DNA from 2 places in the Aquabacterium sp. NJ1 genome. Region 2 is predicted to be linked to the other one. Evidence: predicted binding sites of a transcription regulator. Region 2 holds the regulator's gene; the other holds the start of a gene.

Region 1 (7,631 bases), 1.1 Mb from region 2:
ATCGAGAACAACTGCATGATCTCGCGAGCGAAGTTTTCGTCGGGCACGCGGCCGGTAACCGTGTCCTCCTTGCGGTTGCCTTGGTGAGAGAGATACAAGCCCATGGCGGGATGCATGGCCACAGCCTCGAGCAGGTCGCGGTAGTTGGCATCAGCCTTGTCGGTCAGCATGTCCAGGTAGCTGGCGACCATGCGCCCGTTGTCCAGCGTGGCAGTTGACACCACGAAGATCTCCGATAGCGCGAAGGCCACGCGTTGGCGCAACTGAGCGGGGTCTTTGACCGCGTGCGTCCACCAGCTGTAGATCAGGTGGTTCGGGCGCGGGAGCGGCGAAGATTGCAGCGTGACTGCGGCGTCTACCATCTCTCGGTGCGTGCTCTGCAGGTGCATGCCGAACTGCTCGTCGATCCAGTTGTCATAGCCGATGGCCTTGACGCGCGCCACGTCTTCGGCAGTCGGGCCGAACGAGGCCTGGGTCAGAAAGCGGAAGGCATCGGCATCGCTGGTGGGCAGCATGCCTGCACTCAGCGTCATGCTCTGGCGTGGTGCCGAGCTGCTGTCCGTGCTCGCACCGCCGCCACCGCCCCCCCCGCACGCAGCGAGGCTGTAGCTCAGTGCCAGCACCGTGGCCCGCATCAGGTGGCGCCAGCCACCCGACAGTTTGGAACGTGAAGAAACAGTAGCAAGCATGGACGCAGATATCGCAATGACAATCAATGGCCATTGCGCTGCGTCGTGATCTCAATCAGGGCTGATCGAGCGAGAGCGTTGACCCACTGGCAATGAATTTGCCTGTGGGTTATCGGATGATGTGAAGCGATCTTGCGTCGTTTGTAAGGGAACGCAAGGCTGGCATCAAGAAGTCGGGCAAGCCGTGAAATCGATCACAGCAGTGGCGCCAGGGCTTTGGCTGCTTGCTCGTGCGACAGCCCCATGCGCAAGGCCCAGTCCTCCACCTGGTCGCCCGCGATCTTGCCCACATTGAAGTAGGCCGCTTCGGGGTGCGCCATGTAGAAGCCGCTCACGCTGGCCGCCGGCATCATGGCCAGGCTCTCGGTCAGGTGCATGTGGATGTCGTGGGCTTCCAGCACCTTGAACATGTCCCGCTTGACCGTGTGATCCGGGCAGGCCGGGTAGCCCGGCGCCGGGCGGATGCCGCGGTACTGCTCCTTGATCAGGGCCGTGTTGTCCAGCGTTTCACCGGCGGCGTAGCCCCAGAACTCCTTGCGCACGCGCTCGTGCATGCGCTCGGCAAAGGCCTCGGCCAGGCGGTCGGCCAGGGCCTTGAGCATGATGGCCGAGTAGTCGTCCTCATGACCCAGGAACTCGGCTTCTTTCTTCTCGATGTTCAGGCCTGCGGTCACCGCGAACAGGCCGATGTAATCGGGCTTGGCTTCACGTGGCGCGATGAAGTCGGCCAGTGAACGGTTGGGGCGCTTGACGCCGTCCACCACCGGGCGCTCGGTCTGCATGCGCAGCGGGCACCAGCTCATCAGCACCTCGCTGCGCGATTCGTCACGGTAGATCTCGATGTGGTCGTCCTGCACCGTGTTGGCGGGGTACAGCGCGATCACGCCATTGGCCGTGAGCCAGCGTCCATCGACGATCTTCTTGAGCATGGCCTGCGCATCGGCGTACACCTTCTTGGCTTCCTCGCCCACAACGGCGTCATCCAGGATGGCCGGGAAGGGGCCCGCCAGGTCCCAGGTCTGGAAGAAGGGACCCCAGTCGATGTAAGGGGCCAGTTCGCCCAGGTCGTAGTTCTTGAACACCCGGCGGCCGATGAACTTGGGTGCCTCGGGCGTGTAGGTGGCGAAGTCGGCCTGGTGCTTGTTGGCACGCGCCTCGGCCAGCGTCACCATGGGCGTGGCCTTCTTGTTGGCGTGCTGCACGCGCACGCGCTCGTAGTCGGCGTTCAACTCGGCGATGTAGGCTTCCTGGCGCTCCGGGCTCAGCAGCTCCGAGCACACACCCACGGCGCGCGAGGCATCGGGCACATAGACCACGGGGCCGCTGTAGTTGGGGGCGATCTTCACGGCCGTGTGCACGCGCGAGCAGGTGGCGCCACCGATCAGCAGCGGCGTCTTGCGCGAGCGGAAGTACTCGTCGCGCTCCATCTCGGCGGCCACGTACTGCATCTCTTCCAGCGAAGGCGTGATCAGGCCCGACAGGCCGATGATGTCCGCGCCCACTTCCTTGGCCTTGTCGAGGATGTCCTTGCACGGGACCATCACGCCCATGTTGACCACCTCGAAGTTGTTGCACTGCAGGACCACCGTCACGATGTTCTTGCCGATGTCGTGCACATCGCCCTTGACGGTGGCGATCACGATCTTGCCCTTGGCCTTCGCGTCACCGCCGCCTTCGATCAGCAGCTTCTTTTCTTCTTCGATGTAGGGCAGCAGGTGGGCCACGGCCTGCTTCATCACGCGGGCGGACTTCACCACCTGCGGCAGGAACATCTTGCCCGCACCGAACAGGTCGCCCACCGTGTTCATGCCGGCCATCAACGGGCCTTCGATCACGTGCAGCGGGCGGCCGCCACCGGCCTTGATCTGCTGCCAGCACTCTTCCGTGTCGGCGGTGATGAAGTCGGTGATGCCGTGCACGAGGGCATGGCTCAGGCGCGCTTCCACCGTGGCGGGGTGCTCGGCGGTGCCACGCCAGGCCAGCTTGGCGCTGTCGTCCTTGGCTGAACCTTTGACCTGCTCGGCAATGGCCAGCAGGCGCTCGGTCGGTGTCAGGCTGGTGTCTTCGCCATCCTTGAACACCGGTTGGCGGTTGAGCACGATGTCTTCCACCAGTTCGCGCAGGTTGGCGTCCAGGTCGTCGTATACGCCCACCATGCCGGCGTTGACGATGCCCATGTCCATGCCCGCCTGGATGGCGTGGTACAGGAACACGGTGTGGATGGCTTCACGCACCGGCTCGTTGCCGCGGAAGCTGAAGGACACGTTGGACACGCCGCCCGACACCTTGGCGCCCGGAAGGTTCTGTTTGATCCAGCGCGTGGCGTTGATGAAGTCCACGGCGTAGTTGTCGTGCTCTTCAATGCCCGTGGCAATCGCGAAGATGTTCGGGTCGAAGATGATGTCCTCGGGCGGGAAGCCCACCTCGTCCACGAGGGTGCGGTAGGCGCGCTCGCAGATCTCGATCTTGCGGGCATACGTGTCGGCCTGGCCCTGCTCGTCAAAGGCCATGACCACGGCCGCCGCGCCATAACGCTTGACCAGCTTGGCCTGCTCCTTGAAGTTCGCCTCGCCTTCCTTGAGCGAGATCGAGTTGACGATGCCCTTGCCCTGCACGCACTTGAGGCCCGCCTCGATCACGTCCCACTTGGACGAGTCGATCATGATGGGCACGCGCGCGATTTCCGGCTCGCCGGCGATCAGGTTCAGGAAGCGCACCATGGCGGCCTTGCTGTCGAGCATGGCCTCGTCCATGTTGATGTCGATGACCTGGGCGCCGTTTTCAACCTGCTGGCGCGCCACGGACAGCGCGTCTTCAAATCGGCCTTCCAGGATCATCCGGGCAAAGGCCTTCGAGCCCGTCACGTTGGTGCGTTCACCCACGTTCACGAACAGCGTGCCCTGGCCGATGTGCACAGGTTCCAGGCCCGACAGGCGCATGGGCGGCACGTTGGTGGCGAAGGGCAGGGCGCCGGCAGGCGCGGCGGAGGAGGGGCCGGATGGGGCGGAGGTGGGCTCGGTCATGCCCGGCATTTTACGAGGGTGCCAGCCCTCTCTCGCCCCGCAGGTACGCCCTGAATGCGTGGCGCCCCAAAAAGGAAAGGGCGCGGTGCTTGTGACACCGTGCCCCGAGGCGCTGTCGACCTACCCGATCAGGTAGCGTGCAGCGATTGCCTTAAGCGTTGCGGCCTGGTGATCAGGCCTTCAGCAGGTTGTAGAGCTCGTCCTTGAGCGAAACGCGCTGCTGCTTCTTTTGTTCCAGTTCGGTGCTGGAGCCGTGCTCCACGCCGGTTTCGAGTCGAACGATGGCCTTGTCCAGGTCTTCGTATTCACGTTCCAGCTTGGCGAAATGCGTATTCGAGGTCTTCAGCGCGTGGATCTTGTCCTTGAACTCAGGAAAGTCCTTGGCCAGCGGGTGGTGATCTTGAATCATTCGTGGTTCCTCTTCTTGTCGGTCAGTCAGCGTTGATCGCGACAGCCTCATCTTCGGGTTTGCACGAGGCTCACGCCTTGCGGTAGATCAAGCCTTGTGCCCCGGTGCCAGGAAGATCGCATCGATGTCAAAGGTGCTGTGGCGGCCGACGTCGTCACGGTGCGCCGTCAGCCAGTGGCTGGCGGCCTTGTGGCCCAGGTGATGCAGCTCCTGCAGAAACGCCCAATCCGTGTTGAACTTGCTGGACGCGTTGTACGGCAGCATGCCGTGGTCATCGGCCACCATGTGCATGTGCAGGTTCTTGTAGCGTTCAGGGTCGAGCTTTTCGTCCTTGATCAGCTTCTTGACGAAGGAAATGGCCCGCATCTCGCTGATCAGGCTGGCGTTGAAGGTGATCTCGCTGAGCCGGTCGATGATGTCGATGCTGCGTGTGGGGTTGTCGTCGCGGCGCAGCGGGTTGATGCGCACCAGCATGATGTCGCTCAGCTCCGTGTTGTAGATCAGCGGGTAGAGCGCCGGGTTGCCGGTGTAGCCACCGTCCCAATACGGCTCGCCGTCGATCTCCACCGCCTGGAACACAAAGGGCAGGCAGGCAGACGCCATCAAGGCATCCAGCGTCAGCGCTTCGGCCGTGAACACGCGCGCCTGGCCGGTGTGCACCGAGGTGGCTGTCACGAACAACGGGATGCCGCAGTGCTGGCAACCGGTGTGCAGCGCCTCGACATCCACATGCCGGTTCAGCACGTCCTTCAAGGGGTTGAGATTCAGCGGGTTGAACTCATAAGGGCTGAATGAACGCATGAACAGGTTCAGCCACTGATAGGCCGGGAACTGGTCATAGTTGAACTGGTTCTTGAGCAGGCCGTTGGACTGGATGGTCAGCGGCGAAAACAGCGGGCCGTGCTGGCTGACATCGCGCCAGAAATCGTGCAGGGCCTTTTGCGCCTGTTTGCGGGCGGCCGCCTCGTTGCCATCCTGGAACCCCTTGACGTAGCCGCTGAGCAGCACGGCGCCATTGAGGGCGCCTGCACTGGTGCCCGACAGGCCGGCGAAGTCCAGGCCATCGTTGTCCAGCAGGCGGTCGATCACGCCCCAGGTGAAGGCCCCGTGCGAGCCACCGCCTTGCAGCGCCAGGTTGATGCGGGGGCGGCCGACGGGTTTGGTCGGGGCCTTCTGGGCCGCTTTGGGTGCGGGTTTGCTGGCCGCCTTGACGGGTGTTTTGGCTGGTGCGCGGGATGCCTTCTTCGCGACCACCTTGACTTCGGGCTTCTTGGGGGTCTTGCTGGCGCTGGCCGAAGGCGCTTTCTTTCTGCTGGCTGGGGAAGGAGTCTTCATGCGGGCAGTCTAGTCCCAATTGCTGCGCTGCAGCAAAACCGCGTGAAATCGCGGCACGCATCCCTCGCAAGGGTGATCAAAAATTTTTTCAAAGACACTGTACAAACATCCAGGCTTTGCCATAATGGCGCTCACATTCAACAACCCGCATCCACGGAAACAAACGGAGTCACACGCATGGAAGCCACCAGCAAGTCCGCCCTCAGCGCCGAAAAAGCCAAAGCCCTGCAAGCCGCATTGGCCCAGATTGAAAAGCAGTTCGGCAAGGGTTCCATCATGCGCCTGGGTGAAGGCGAAGTCGTGGAAGACATCCAGGTGGTGTCCACCGGCTCCCTGGGTCTGGACATCGCGCTGGGCGTCGGTGGCCTGCCCCGTGGTCGCGTGGTTGAAATCTACGGCCCTGAGTCTTCCGGCAAGACCACCTTGACACTGCAGGTCATCGCCGAAATGCAGAAGCAGGCCGGTGTGTGCGCCTTCATCGACGCCGAACACGCTCTGGATGCCCAGTACGCGCAAAAGCTGGGCGTGAACCTGCAGGACCTGCTGATCTCCCAGCCCGACACCGGCGAACAAGCCCTGGAAATCGTCGACGCGCTGGTGCGTTCCGGCTCCGTGGACCTGATCGTGGTGGACTCGGTCGCCGCCCTGACGCCCAAGGCCGAACTCGAAGGCGAAATGGGTGATGCCCTGCCCGGCCTGCAGGCCCGCCTGATGAGCCAGGCCCTGCGCAAGCTGACGGCCACCATCAAGAAGACCAACTGCATGGTCATCTTCATCAACCAGATCCGCATGAAGATCGGCGTGATGTTCGGCAGCCCCGAAACCACCACCGGCGGTAACGCCCTGAAGTTCTACGCCTCCGTGCGCCTGGACATCCGCCGCATTGGCTCCATCAAGAAGGGCGACGACATCATCGGCAACGAAACCAAGGTCAAGGTCGTCAAGAACAAGGTCTCGCCCCCCTTCAAAACAGCCGAGTTCGACATTCTCTACGGCGAAGGCATCAGCCGCGAGGGCGAAATCATCGACCTGGGCGTGACGGCCAAGGTGGTCGACAAGTCCGGTGCCTGGTACGCCTACAACGGCGAGAAGATCGGCCAGGGCAAGGACAACGCCCGCGAATTCCTGCGCGAGAACCCCGAGCTGGCCCGCGAGATCGAAAACAAGATCCGCGAGTCGCTGGACATCGCCTTGCTGCCACCGGCCGCTGCTGCCGCCGATGCTGGCGAATAAGCAGGATAAAGTCGCCCGCCCGGGCCGCCCCGGGCTCTCTCTCAAAGGGCGGGCGCTGAAATACCTGGCGGCGCGCGAACACTCCCGCGTGGAGCTGACGCGCAAGCTGGCGCCACACGCCGAATCGCCCGAGCAGGTCGATGGCGTGCTCGACGAACTGGAAGCCAAGGGCCTGCTGTCCGCCCAGCGCTTCGCTGACTCGATGCTTCACCGCAAGGCCGCCCGCTACGGTGCGGCCCGCATCCAGGCCGAGCTGGCGCAACACCAGCTCCCGCCCGATATCGCCCGCGAAGCCACCCAGGCCTTGCGCGACACCGAGTTCGAGCGCGCGCACGCGCTTTGGGCGCGTCGCTACGGTGAAATCCCTGAAACGCCCGAAGAAAAGGCGCGCCAGATGCGCTTTCTCGCAGGGCGAGGCTTCTCCGGCGAGGTGATCCGGCGCGTCGTTCGTGGCGAAGGTTTCACACAATCCTGATCTCTGCGCCCGCCTTGTCATCAGGCCTTTTTGTTCTCCGGGCCTGCGGTGCTATGCTGGTTGCTGCACTGCAAACAAGTAACCCTGTGCGCAGCGCGTCCGCCCAGACCTGATCGGTTTTGGCGGCCTTTGTCATGTTCGACAAGAACGCAACACCATCCTGCGAGTTCCCCCATGAAGATTCATGAGTACCAAGGCAAAGAGATCCTGAGCCGATTCGGTGTGCCGGTCCCAAGAGGTATCCCGGCATTTTCTGTAGACGAGGCAGTGGCCGCTGCACAAAAGCTGGGTGGCCCGGTCTGGGTGGTCAAGGCCCAGATCCACGCAGGTGGTCGCGGCAAAGGCGGCGGCGTGAAGGTGGCCAAGTCGCTGGATGACGTCAAGCGTCTGGCAAGCGAGATCCTGGGCATGCAGCTCAAGACCCACCAGACTGGCCCGGAAGGCCAGAAGGTCAACCGTCTGTACAT
Region 2 (7,631 bases):
GGCGGTCGCCGTCCTGCTGTTTGTCCGAGATGATTTCACCGTCAGCCACTTCGATGATGCGCTGCGCATGCTGCGCCACCTTGGGGTCATGGGTCACGATGATGACGGTGTGCCCGTCGGCATGCAGCTCCTGCAGGATGCGCATGACCTCTTCGCCGCTGACGCTGTCGAGCGCACCGGTGGGCTCGTCGGCCAGGATCACATCACCGCCGTTCATCAAGGCGCGCGCAATGCTCACCCGCTGCTGCTGGCCACCGGACAACTGCCCGGGGCGATTGCGCACGCGCTCGGCCAGGCCCAGACGCCCCAGCAAGGCAGACGCGCGCGCATGCCGCTCGGCCGGGCCATGGCCCGCGTAAATGGCCGGAATCTCGACATTGCCCGCAGCCGTCAGGTCACCCATGAGGTGATAACGCTGGAAGATGAAGCCAAAGTGCTCGCGCCGCAGCCGCGCCAGCTCGTCGGGCTCCAGCTCGGCCGTGGGCTGGCCGGCCACCTTGTAGCTGCCACGCGTAGGCCGATCCAGGCAACCCAGGATGTTCATCAACGTGGACTTGCCCGAGCCCGATGCCCCGATGATGGCCACCATCTCGCCTGCGTTGATGCGCAGGCTGATACCCTTGAGCACCGCGACCGAGCCTTCACCCGAGGGGTACTCGCGCCACAGGTTCTCGACCTCCAGCAACGCCGACCCCGCGGCCACGGGCTTTGCGGATGACTTGTTGGTATCCGTCATGGTGATCAGAACATGCCTGGCCCACGACGCATGCCCGTGGTCGAGCCGCCGCCCGTGGCTTCACCCACCACCACCAGATCGCCCTCCTTGAGGCCATCCAGCACCTGCGCCTGCACGCGGTTGTTCAAGCCGATCTTCACCTGGCGGGTGCTCACCTTCTGGGCCTCGGGTGGCCCTTCCAGCACGCTCACGGTATAGGTCTTCGTCTTGCGATCACGCTTGCCCAGGGCCGAGGCCGGGATCACCAGCGCATGGTCGGCCTTGTTGAGCACGATGTTCACCTGCGCCGTCATCAGCACACGCAGCTTGCCGTCCGGGTTGGGCACGTCAAACAAACCGTTGTAGTAGATGGCCGTGGTCGTCGAGGTCGAGGCGGTCACCTTGGCATCGGTCTGATCCGACTCGGGCACCGGCTCGACACCACGCAGCGTGGCTTCATAGCGATGCAAGGGCTCGCCCAGGATCGTGAAGTAAGCGGGCATGCCGGGCTTGACGCGCACCACGTCGGCTTCGGAGATCTGCGCCTTGATCTGCACCTGGTCCAGCTTGGCCAGCTTGATGATGGATGGTGCCGACTGGATGGCGTTCACGGTGCGCCCTTCTTCGGCGATCACTGCGATCACCACGCCGTCAATGGGCGCCAGGATGCGCGTGTAGCCCAGGTTGACCCGGGCCGTGTCCACGGCGATATTGGCTTGCTTGATCTGTGCGTCGAGTGCACCGATGTCGGCCGTGGTCGTGGCCAGCGCGGCTTCAGCGTCTTCCAGATCAGCCTTGGCCCCAGCATCCAGCCTGACCAGCTCCTGCTTGCGCTTGAAGGTCAGCTCAGCCTGCTTCTGCAAGGCCACCTTGGCACGGCGTTGGGCCGTGAGCAAGGCCACCTGCGCCTCGGCATTGCGCAAGGTATTGGTCTGCGTGGTGGAGTCGATCTCGGCCACCAGCTGGCCCTTCTTGACCTTGTCACCCAGGTCCACATACAGGCGTTTGATCTGGCCGGAGACCTGCGCCCCCACGCTCACTTCCTTCTGAGCCTGGATGGTGCCGCTGGCCAGCACGGTGTCCTCGATGTCCTCATAGCCCACCTTGGCCGTGATCACCTGTGGTGCCGCCGGCGGCGTGAAAAAGTAATGCTTGACGCCCCAACCCGCGGTGGCCAGTACCACTACACCAGCAGCCAGGCGCCAGCCGGACAACCACTTCTTCTTGCTCATCGTGTTCATTTCACCAGTGTCCTTGCGACATGTGTAGGACGGACTTCCGCGCGGTTAAAGGAATGTAAAGTCATGACATGAAACAGGTCACCCTCATCACCGGCGCCAGCCAAGGCATCGGCGCCGCCACGGCCCGGCTGCTGGCGCGCCAGGGCCACGCCCTGCTGATTCACTACGCCCACCAGGCCGACGCGGCCCAAGCGGTGGCAGACGAATGCCGGCAACTGGGTGCACCACTTGCCATCATCGCCCAAGCTGACGTCGCCGATGAGAATCAGGTACTGAATCTGTTTGCCATGGTGGACAAATCTCTGCCTCCCTTGACGGGGCTCGTGAACAACGCCGGTATCGTGGACAAAACCGCCCCTTTGGCGGACATGTCTGCAGCGCGCATGCAACGCATGCTCAACGTCAATGTGCTCGGCCCCATGCTGTGCGCCCGCGAAGCGGTCAAGCGCATGTCGACCCGCCTGGGTGGCCAGGGCGGCGTCATCGTGAATGTGTCGAGCAGCGCGGTGCGCACCGGCTCGCCCAACCTGTATGTGGACTACGCCGCGAGCAAGGGCGCCATTGATGTGCTGACCAACGGCTTGTCCAAGGAGGTCGCGCCCGAGGGCGTGCGGGTCGTGGCCGTGCGCCCCGGCATCACCGACACCGGCATCCACGCCACGGGCGGCGAACCAGACCGCGCCGCCCGCCTGGGGCCGAGCCTGCCCATGGGCCGTGCTGCTCGGGCAGATGAGGTTGCCGAAGCCATCGCCTGGCTTTTGTCCGAGAAAGCCAGCTACACCGCGGGCGCCATCCTGGATGTGACGGGCGGGCGCTGATCAGCCCTTGTGACTGCAGACGTCAGAAAGACGCCTGTGCCGACAGGTAGAGGCCCTGCTGGTCTTCTTTGCCGACGATGTTGCCCAGGTTGACCCAGGCCAGGGTCAGGCTGCCACCACGACAGGGGAACCAGGCCAGGAACACATCCCAGGCGGCATCCTCTCGCAAGGCAGCCCCACCGGCCTCCAGGTTGTTGGGCTTCATGCGGTACTCGGTGCCCAGCACCAGGTCATCGCGCAGCATCACGCCCAGGCTGCCTTCCAGTTGCAGCTTGTGCCTGTCATGGCCTGCGCCACCAAAACCGAGCAGCCCGAACTGGTTGGCCCGCGTCAGGCGTGCCGTGCCCGATGCCAGCACATTGCGGCCAGCCAGGCCACCCAGCCACAGCTTGGTCGCCGTGGCGTACACATCGATGTCGCTCGTGCTGGTCGCCCCCAGGGACTTGACGAGGTCGCCATCGTCCACCTGCTTGAACTGCGCGCCCACAGCGATCTGGGGCATGGCCTTGTCCTGGTCGTACACCGCATCGCCGGCCACCTTGAACTTGGCGCCCAGCACGCTCATCTCGATGGCCTTGCCGGGCACCACGTCACCCAGCTTGAGCGACCACCGGGCCATGGACAACTCGACGCTGTCCTTGATGCCCACGGCCGCACCGCCAATCTTCAGGTCATAACCGTCCTGGGTCTTGAGGTGGGTGACGAAGGCCGATCCACCTGTCTGGTTGCTGCTGCCTGTGCCCGTGATGGTCGCCCAGGGCGTCAAGCCGCCACCGCCAGCACCGTCCACCTCGCTGACGCCCCAGGTGCCCAGCAGGCGGTCACCCGCATGGGCCTTGGGCGCCATGAAAGCGGCAGCCGCAGCCAGCCCCAAGCAGCCAAGTCGCCACCACTGCGCCTTCTCGGGCAAACGCCTGGCCTGCACGCGAGACATCGGGGAAAACGGGCTCTTTGACTTCATGGACTGCTTTCAGTGGTGTTTTTTAGCCGCGACTACTCGGCCAAATACGGAGATGGATATCGTCCGGATGCGTCAAGATATGAGCGCAAGATCCCTGTATGCGGGATTTTTCAGCGATACCTCAATCTGTACTGGATCTGCCATGCCCCTGAAAAGCCCGTTTGCAAGCTGGCGCGACCTGAGCCCGGCGCAACGTCGACACATCCAGCTGGCGGCAGGCGGGGTCACCCTGAGCTGGGCCTTGGCCGCGTTGATGGCCTGCAGCAGCACACCGCCTCGGGCGCCGCTGTATCAGCAGCTCGGTGGCGTCGCCAAGATTGATGCCGTGGCCGACCGCACGCTGGAGCGGGTGTCCACAGACCCGCGCACCATGCGCTCGTTCGACGGCATCAAGATGCCCTACCTGAAAAAGAGCGTGGCGGCCTATCTCTGCAAGGTGGCCGATGGCCCTTGCGTTTATGAAGGCGAGACCATGGCCAACTCGCACGCCAAGTCCAACATCTCGGGCGCCGAGTTCGACATCATGGTGTCCGTGATGCGCGAAGAGCTGGATCGCGCAGGCGTGCCCGAGGGCGCCAAGAACGAACTGCTGCGCAGGCTGGCCCCCACCCGCCGCGACATCGTCAAATATTGAGGCAGGCGTTCACCATGCTCGACAGACAACACGCAAGCAACTGGGTTGAAAAGCCCGGTCAACGAGCCTGGCTCGGCCTGGCCGCCACACTGCTGTGCCTGAGCGCATGGGCTGCCCCCCAACAGATCCAGCTTCAAGCTGACAACGGCCAGCCCTTGGCGGGCGCCGCCGTATCGGTGTTTGTCAAAGGCACACGCGCCCAGGCTGCGCCCGGCACGGTGGCTGACATGGCCCAGAAGGACAAGGCCTTTGTCCCCAAGCTGCGCGTCATCCAGACGGGCACCTCGGTGAACTTTCCAAATTTCGACACGGTGCGGCACCACGTCTACTCGTTCTCACCCACCAAGACGTTCGAGATCAAGCTCTACGCAGGCACACCGGCCGCGCCCGTGGTCTTTGACAAACCGGGCACGGCCACGCTGGGCTGCAACATCCATGACCGCATGCTGGGCTATGTGCACGTGGTGGACACGCCCTACTTCGGCGTGACTGATGCGGGCGGTAACGTCAGCATCGACATCCCCCCCGGGGAGCACCGGGTCCGCGTCTGGGTGCCGAGCATGGGTGAAGCCTCGCCCGGTGTCGAGCAGGCATTCAAGACCAGCGCAGAGCCGATCGTGATCCGGCTCAAGCCCTGAGCTGTCACAGCGCTTTCATATTCGGCCAGCACAATTCGACTCGAACCGGTTGCAGGGCAAACCTGACACCGGTGGGAGGAAGCTAGAGCTGGCTCGCTGGTCACCACAGCCAAGACTCGTGCTTGCATTCCCAACTTATCTGCCTGCCCTTGTGCTCGCTCACACACCCAATAAATAGAGCATGAGGGCCACCCGGGCCTGAGCTGGTGTCAGCTCGCCACAGGCCACAAACACATCCCCCTCCCGGCTGTTGACGCCCCCACGGGCCACGCGCGAACTGCGCCAGACGGCCACCCCTTGCGCAACCGCCTGCGTCAAGGCCGCTTCCAACCCTTGATGCAAGGTGCCATGGCCCGTCCCGGCCAGCACCAGCCCTTTGAGGGGGCCGTGCTGCCGGGCATGAGCCAGCGCGGCCTGCACCATCCAGCCGTCGGCGTCAGCATGGCTGTGGATGATCTCCACACGAGGCGGTTCTGTCGCCAGAGGCAGCCACCCGGCCTTGCCACTGGCAGGCCACGGCGTGATGGCCTCGTGCCACAGCCCCTGCTCGTCGAGCCGCGCCAAGGGGGGGTGCCCGCCAGCATCAAAGGCATCCAGCGCACAGGAATGCGCCTTGCGCACCTGCCCTCCTGCCCAGATGCGGCGGTGCAAGACCGCCACCACGCCCCCGAGACCTCGGCGCGCCGCCTCCTGCACGACCCGGACGGCGTCCCGCAAATTGGCGGGCCCGTCAGCGTCCGGCGCCGTGGCGGGGCGCATCGCGGCGGTCAGCACCACGGGCTTGCGGCCATCCAGCAGCCTGTGCAACAGGTAGGCCGTTTCTTCCAGCGTATCCGTACCGTGGGTGATCACCACACCGGCCACATCCTCACGGGCCAGGTGCGCCTGAAGTGCCTGCCCGAGCGAGCGCCAGACGGACCAGCTCATGTCCTTGCTGTCGATCTGCGCGACCTGCACGGTCTCCAGCGGGACGCCAGCCAGCTCAGGCACGGCGTCCACGAGTTGCGACACCGACAACTGCGCGGCGCGGTATTGCCAGCTCTTTTGAGGGTCATGGCCCGTACCCGCGATGGTCCCGCCCGTTCCCAGAATCACAACGCTTTTCACAAGGTCCTGCATGCCACCCCAAGTGCTTGCATAAAAGTACTGGACAAACCAACAGTCCTGTATAAAATGACAGCCAACGATTCAAACAGCGTCAGCCACTGCGATGTCGAACGATAAACCCAAACTCACGCCGCGCCAGCAGGAAATCTTCGAGTTGATCCAGCGCGCGATCGCCCGCACAGGCGCGCCGCCCACCCGGGCGGAGATCGCCAGCGAACTGGGCTTCCGTTCGGCCAACGCCGCTGAGGAACACCTGCAAGCCTTGGCACGCAAAGGCGTGATCGAGCTGGTCGGTGGCACCTCTCGTGGCATCCGCCTCAAGGCGGGTACCCTGCGCACCGTCAACGAAACCCGCAAGCGTGGCGGCGAATCATCAGGCTCAGCCAGCAATGTGCTGCCCTTCAACCTGCCGCTGCCCGGGCTTGAGCAACTGGTGCTGCCACTGGTTGGCCGCGTGGCTGCCGGCAACCCCATCCTGGCGCAAGAACATGTCGAGCAGACCTATTCGGTCGAGCCCGGCCTGTTCGCCCGTCGCCCGGATTACCTGCTGCGCGTCAAAGGCATGAGCATGAAAGACGCCGGCATCCTGGACGGCGACCTGCTGGCCGTGGCCCGCACACGCGATGCCCGTAATGGCCAGATCGTCGTGGCCCGCCTGGGTGACGAGGTCACCGTCAAACGCTTTCAGCGCACGGCGCAAGGCATTCAACTGCTCCCGGAGAACCCCGATTTCCAACCCATCGTGGTCTCCCCCGAGCAGGAAGATTTCGAGCTGGAAGGTCTGGCCGTCGGCCTGATCCGCAACCAGTTGCTCAACTAGCTTTCACACCACCAGACGGGTGGCGGGCATTGGCATCACCTGGCCGGTGGTGCGATCCTGTCTGGTGGACCCTTGTCGAATCCTGCCGAACTTCATCTGCTGTCAACCGGAGTTCATCATGATTCATCACCTGGCCCGTGCATTCTTCATCCGCAACACCACCCCTGGTTCGGCCGGCACCAACCCGCCGTCAGACGGCACGCGTCCGGCCAGTGCGCCGGCAGCCCGCCCCGTCAAGGCCAGGCCCATCACGCCTTGGGGTACGCCGTCTCGCCAGCCCGGCCAAAGCGCCTCGGCGCAGGTCATTCCGCTTCGGGCATCGTCGGTGTCCGCAAACACTGAACGGCGCGTGCGCATCTGCACAGACCCCGCCGATGCACGCCGCACCGTGATTGCCGGCCGCTTTGCCGAAGTCTGCGCCGCGCTGGATCGCCTCGTCCTGGAGCAGGAAGCGGCGGCCTGAAGCCGGCTGCGCTTCTGCTTCTGCAAGGTGGGCAGCGAGGCCGGCAAAAAACAACCCCGCCGGCATCGCTGCGCGGCGGGGTTGTTGCTTGGCAGGTTTAACGCCCGCCTTGGCCACCCGGGCCAAGGTGCGAGCGCTTCAACCCGGCACCTCAGGCAATCGCCTTAGCCCATGTGCAGGCCACCGTTGACCGAGAAGTCGGCGCCTGTGGCGAAACCGGCTTCATCGCTGGAC

Evidence for each region. Region 2 encodes LexA, which represses DNA repair genes until DNA is damaged. Its sites were predicted from a motif close to ACTGTATNNNNATACAGT; they were not measured.
Region 1: a site for LexA is predicted at 5,553-5,570, ahead of recA (recombinase RecA). Genes of this name have one in related genera too.

Annotation. Positions count from the first base shown of each region.
Region 1 is NZ_JRKM01000001.1:3,351,496-3,359,126, forward strand. It holds gene JY96_RS14415 (DUF1800 family protein) at 1-689, opposite strand, end outside; gene metH (methionine synthase) at 884-3,628, opposite strand; gene JY96_RS14425 (YdcH family protein) at 3,885-4,121, opposite strand; gene JY96_RS14430 (patatin-like phospholipase family protein) at 4,209-5,456, opposite strand; gene recA (recombinase RecA) at 5,634-6,689, shown strand; gene recX (recombination regulator RecX) at 6,676-7,164, shown strand; gene sucC (ADP-forming succinate--CoA ligase subunit beta) at 7,339-7,631, shown strand, end outside.
Region 2 is NZ_JRKM01000001.1:4,477,938-4,485,568, reverse strand. It holds gene JY96_RS19350 (MacB family efflux pump subunit) at 1-736, opposite strand, end outside; gene JY96_RS19345 (efflux RND transporter periplasmic adaptor subunit) at 742-1,956, opposite strand; gene JY96_RS19340 (SDR family oxidoreductase) at 2,025-2,774, shown strand; gene JY96_RS19335 (DUF3034 family protein) at 2,797-3,735, opposite strand; gene JY96_RS23375 (group 1 truncated hemoglobin) at 3,878-4,369, shown strand; gene JY96_RS19325 (methylamine utilization protein) at 4,384-5,007, shown strand; gene JY96_RS19320 (asparaginase) at 5,167-6,114, opposite strand; gene lexA (transcriptional repressor LexA) at 6,218-6,934, shown strand; gene JY96_RS19310 (hypothetical protein) at 7,053-7,397, shown strand; gene JY96_RS19305 (3-ketoacyl-ACP reductase) at 7,562-7,631, opposite strand, start outside.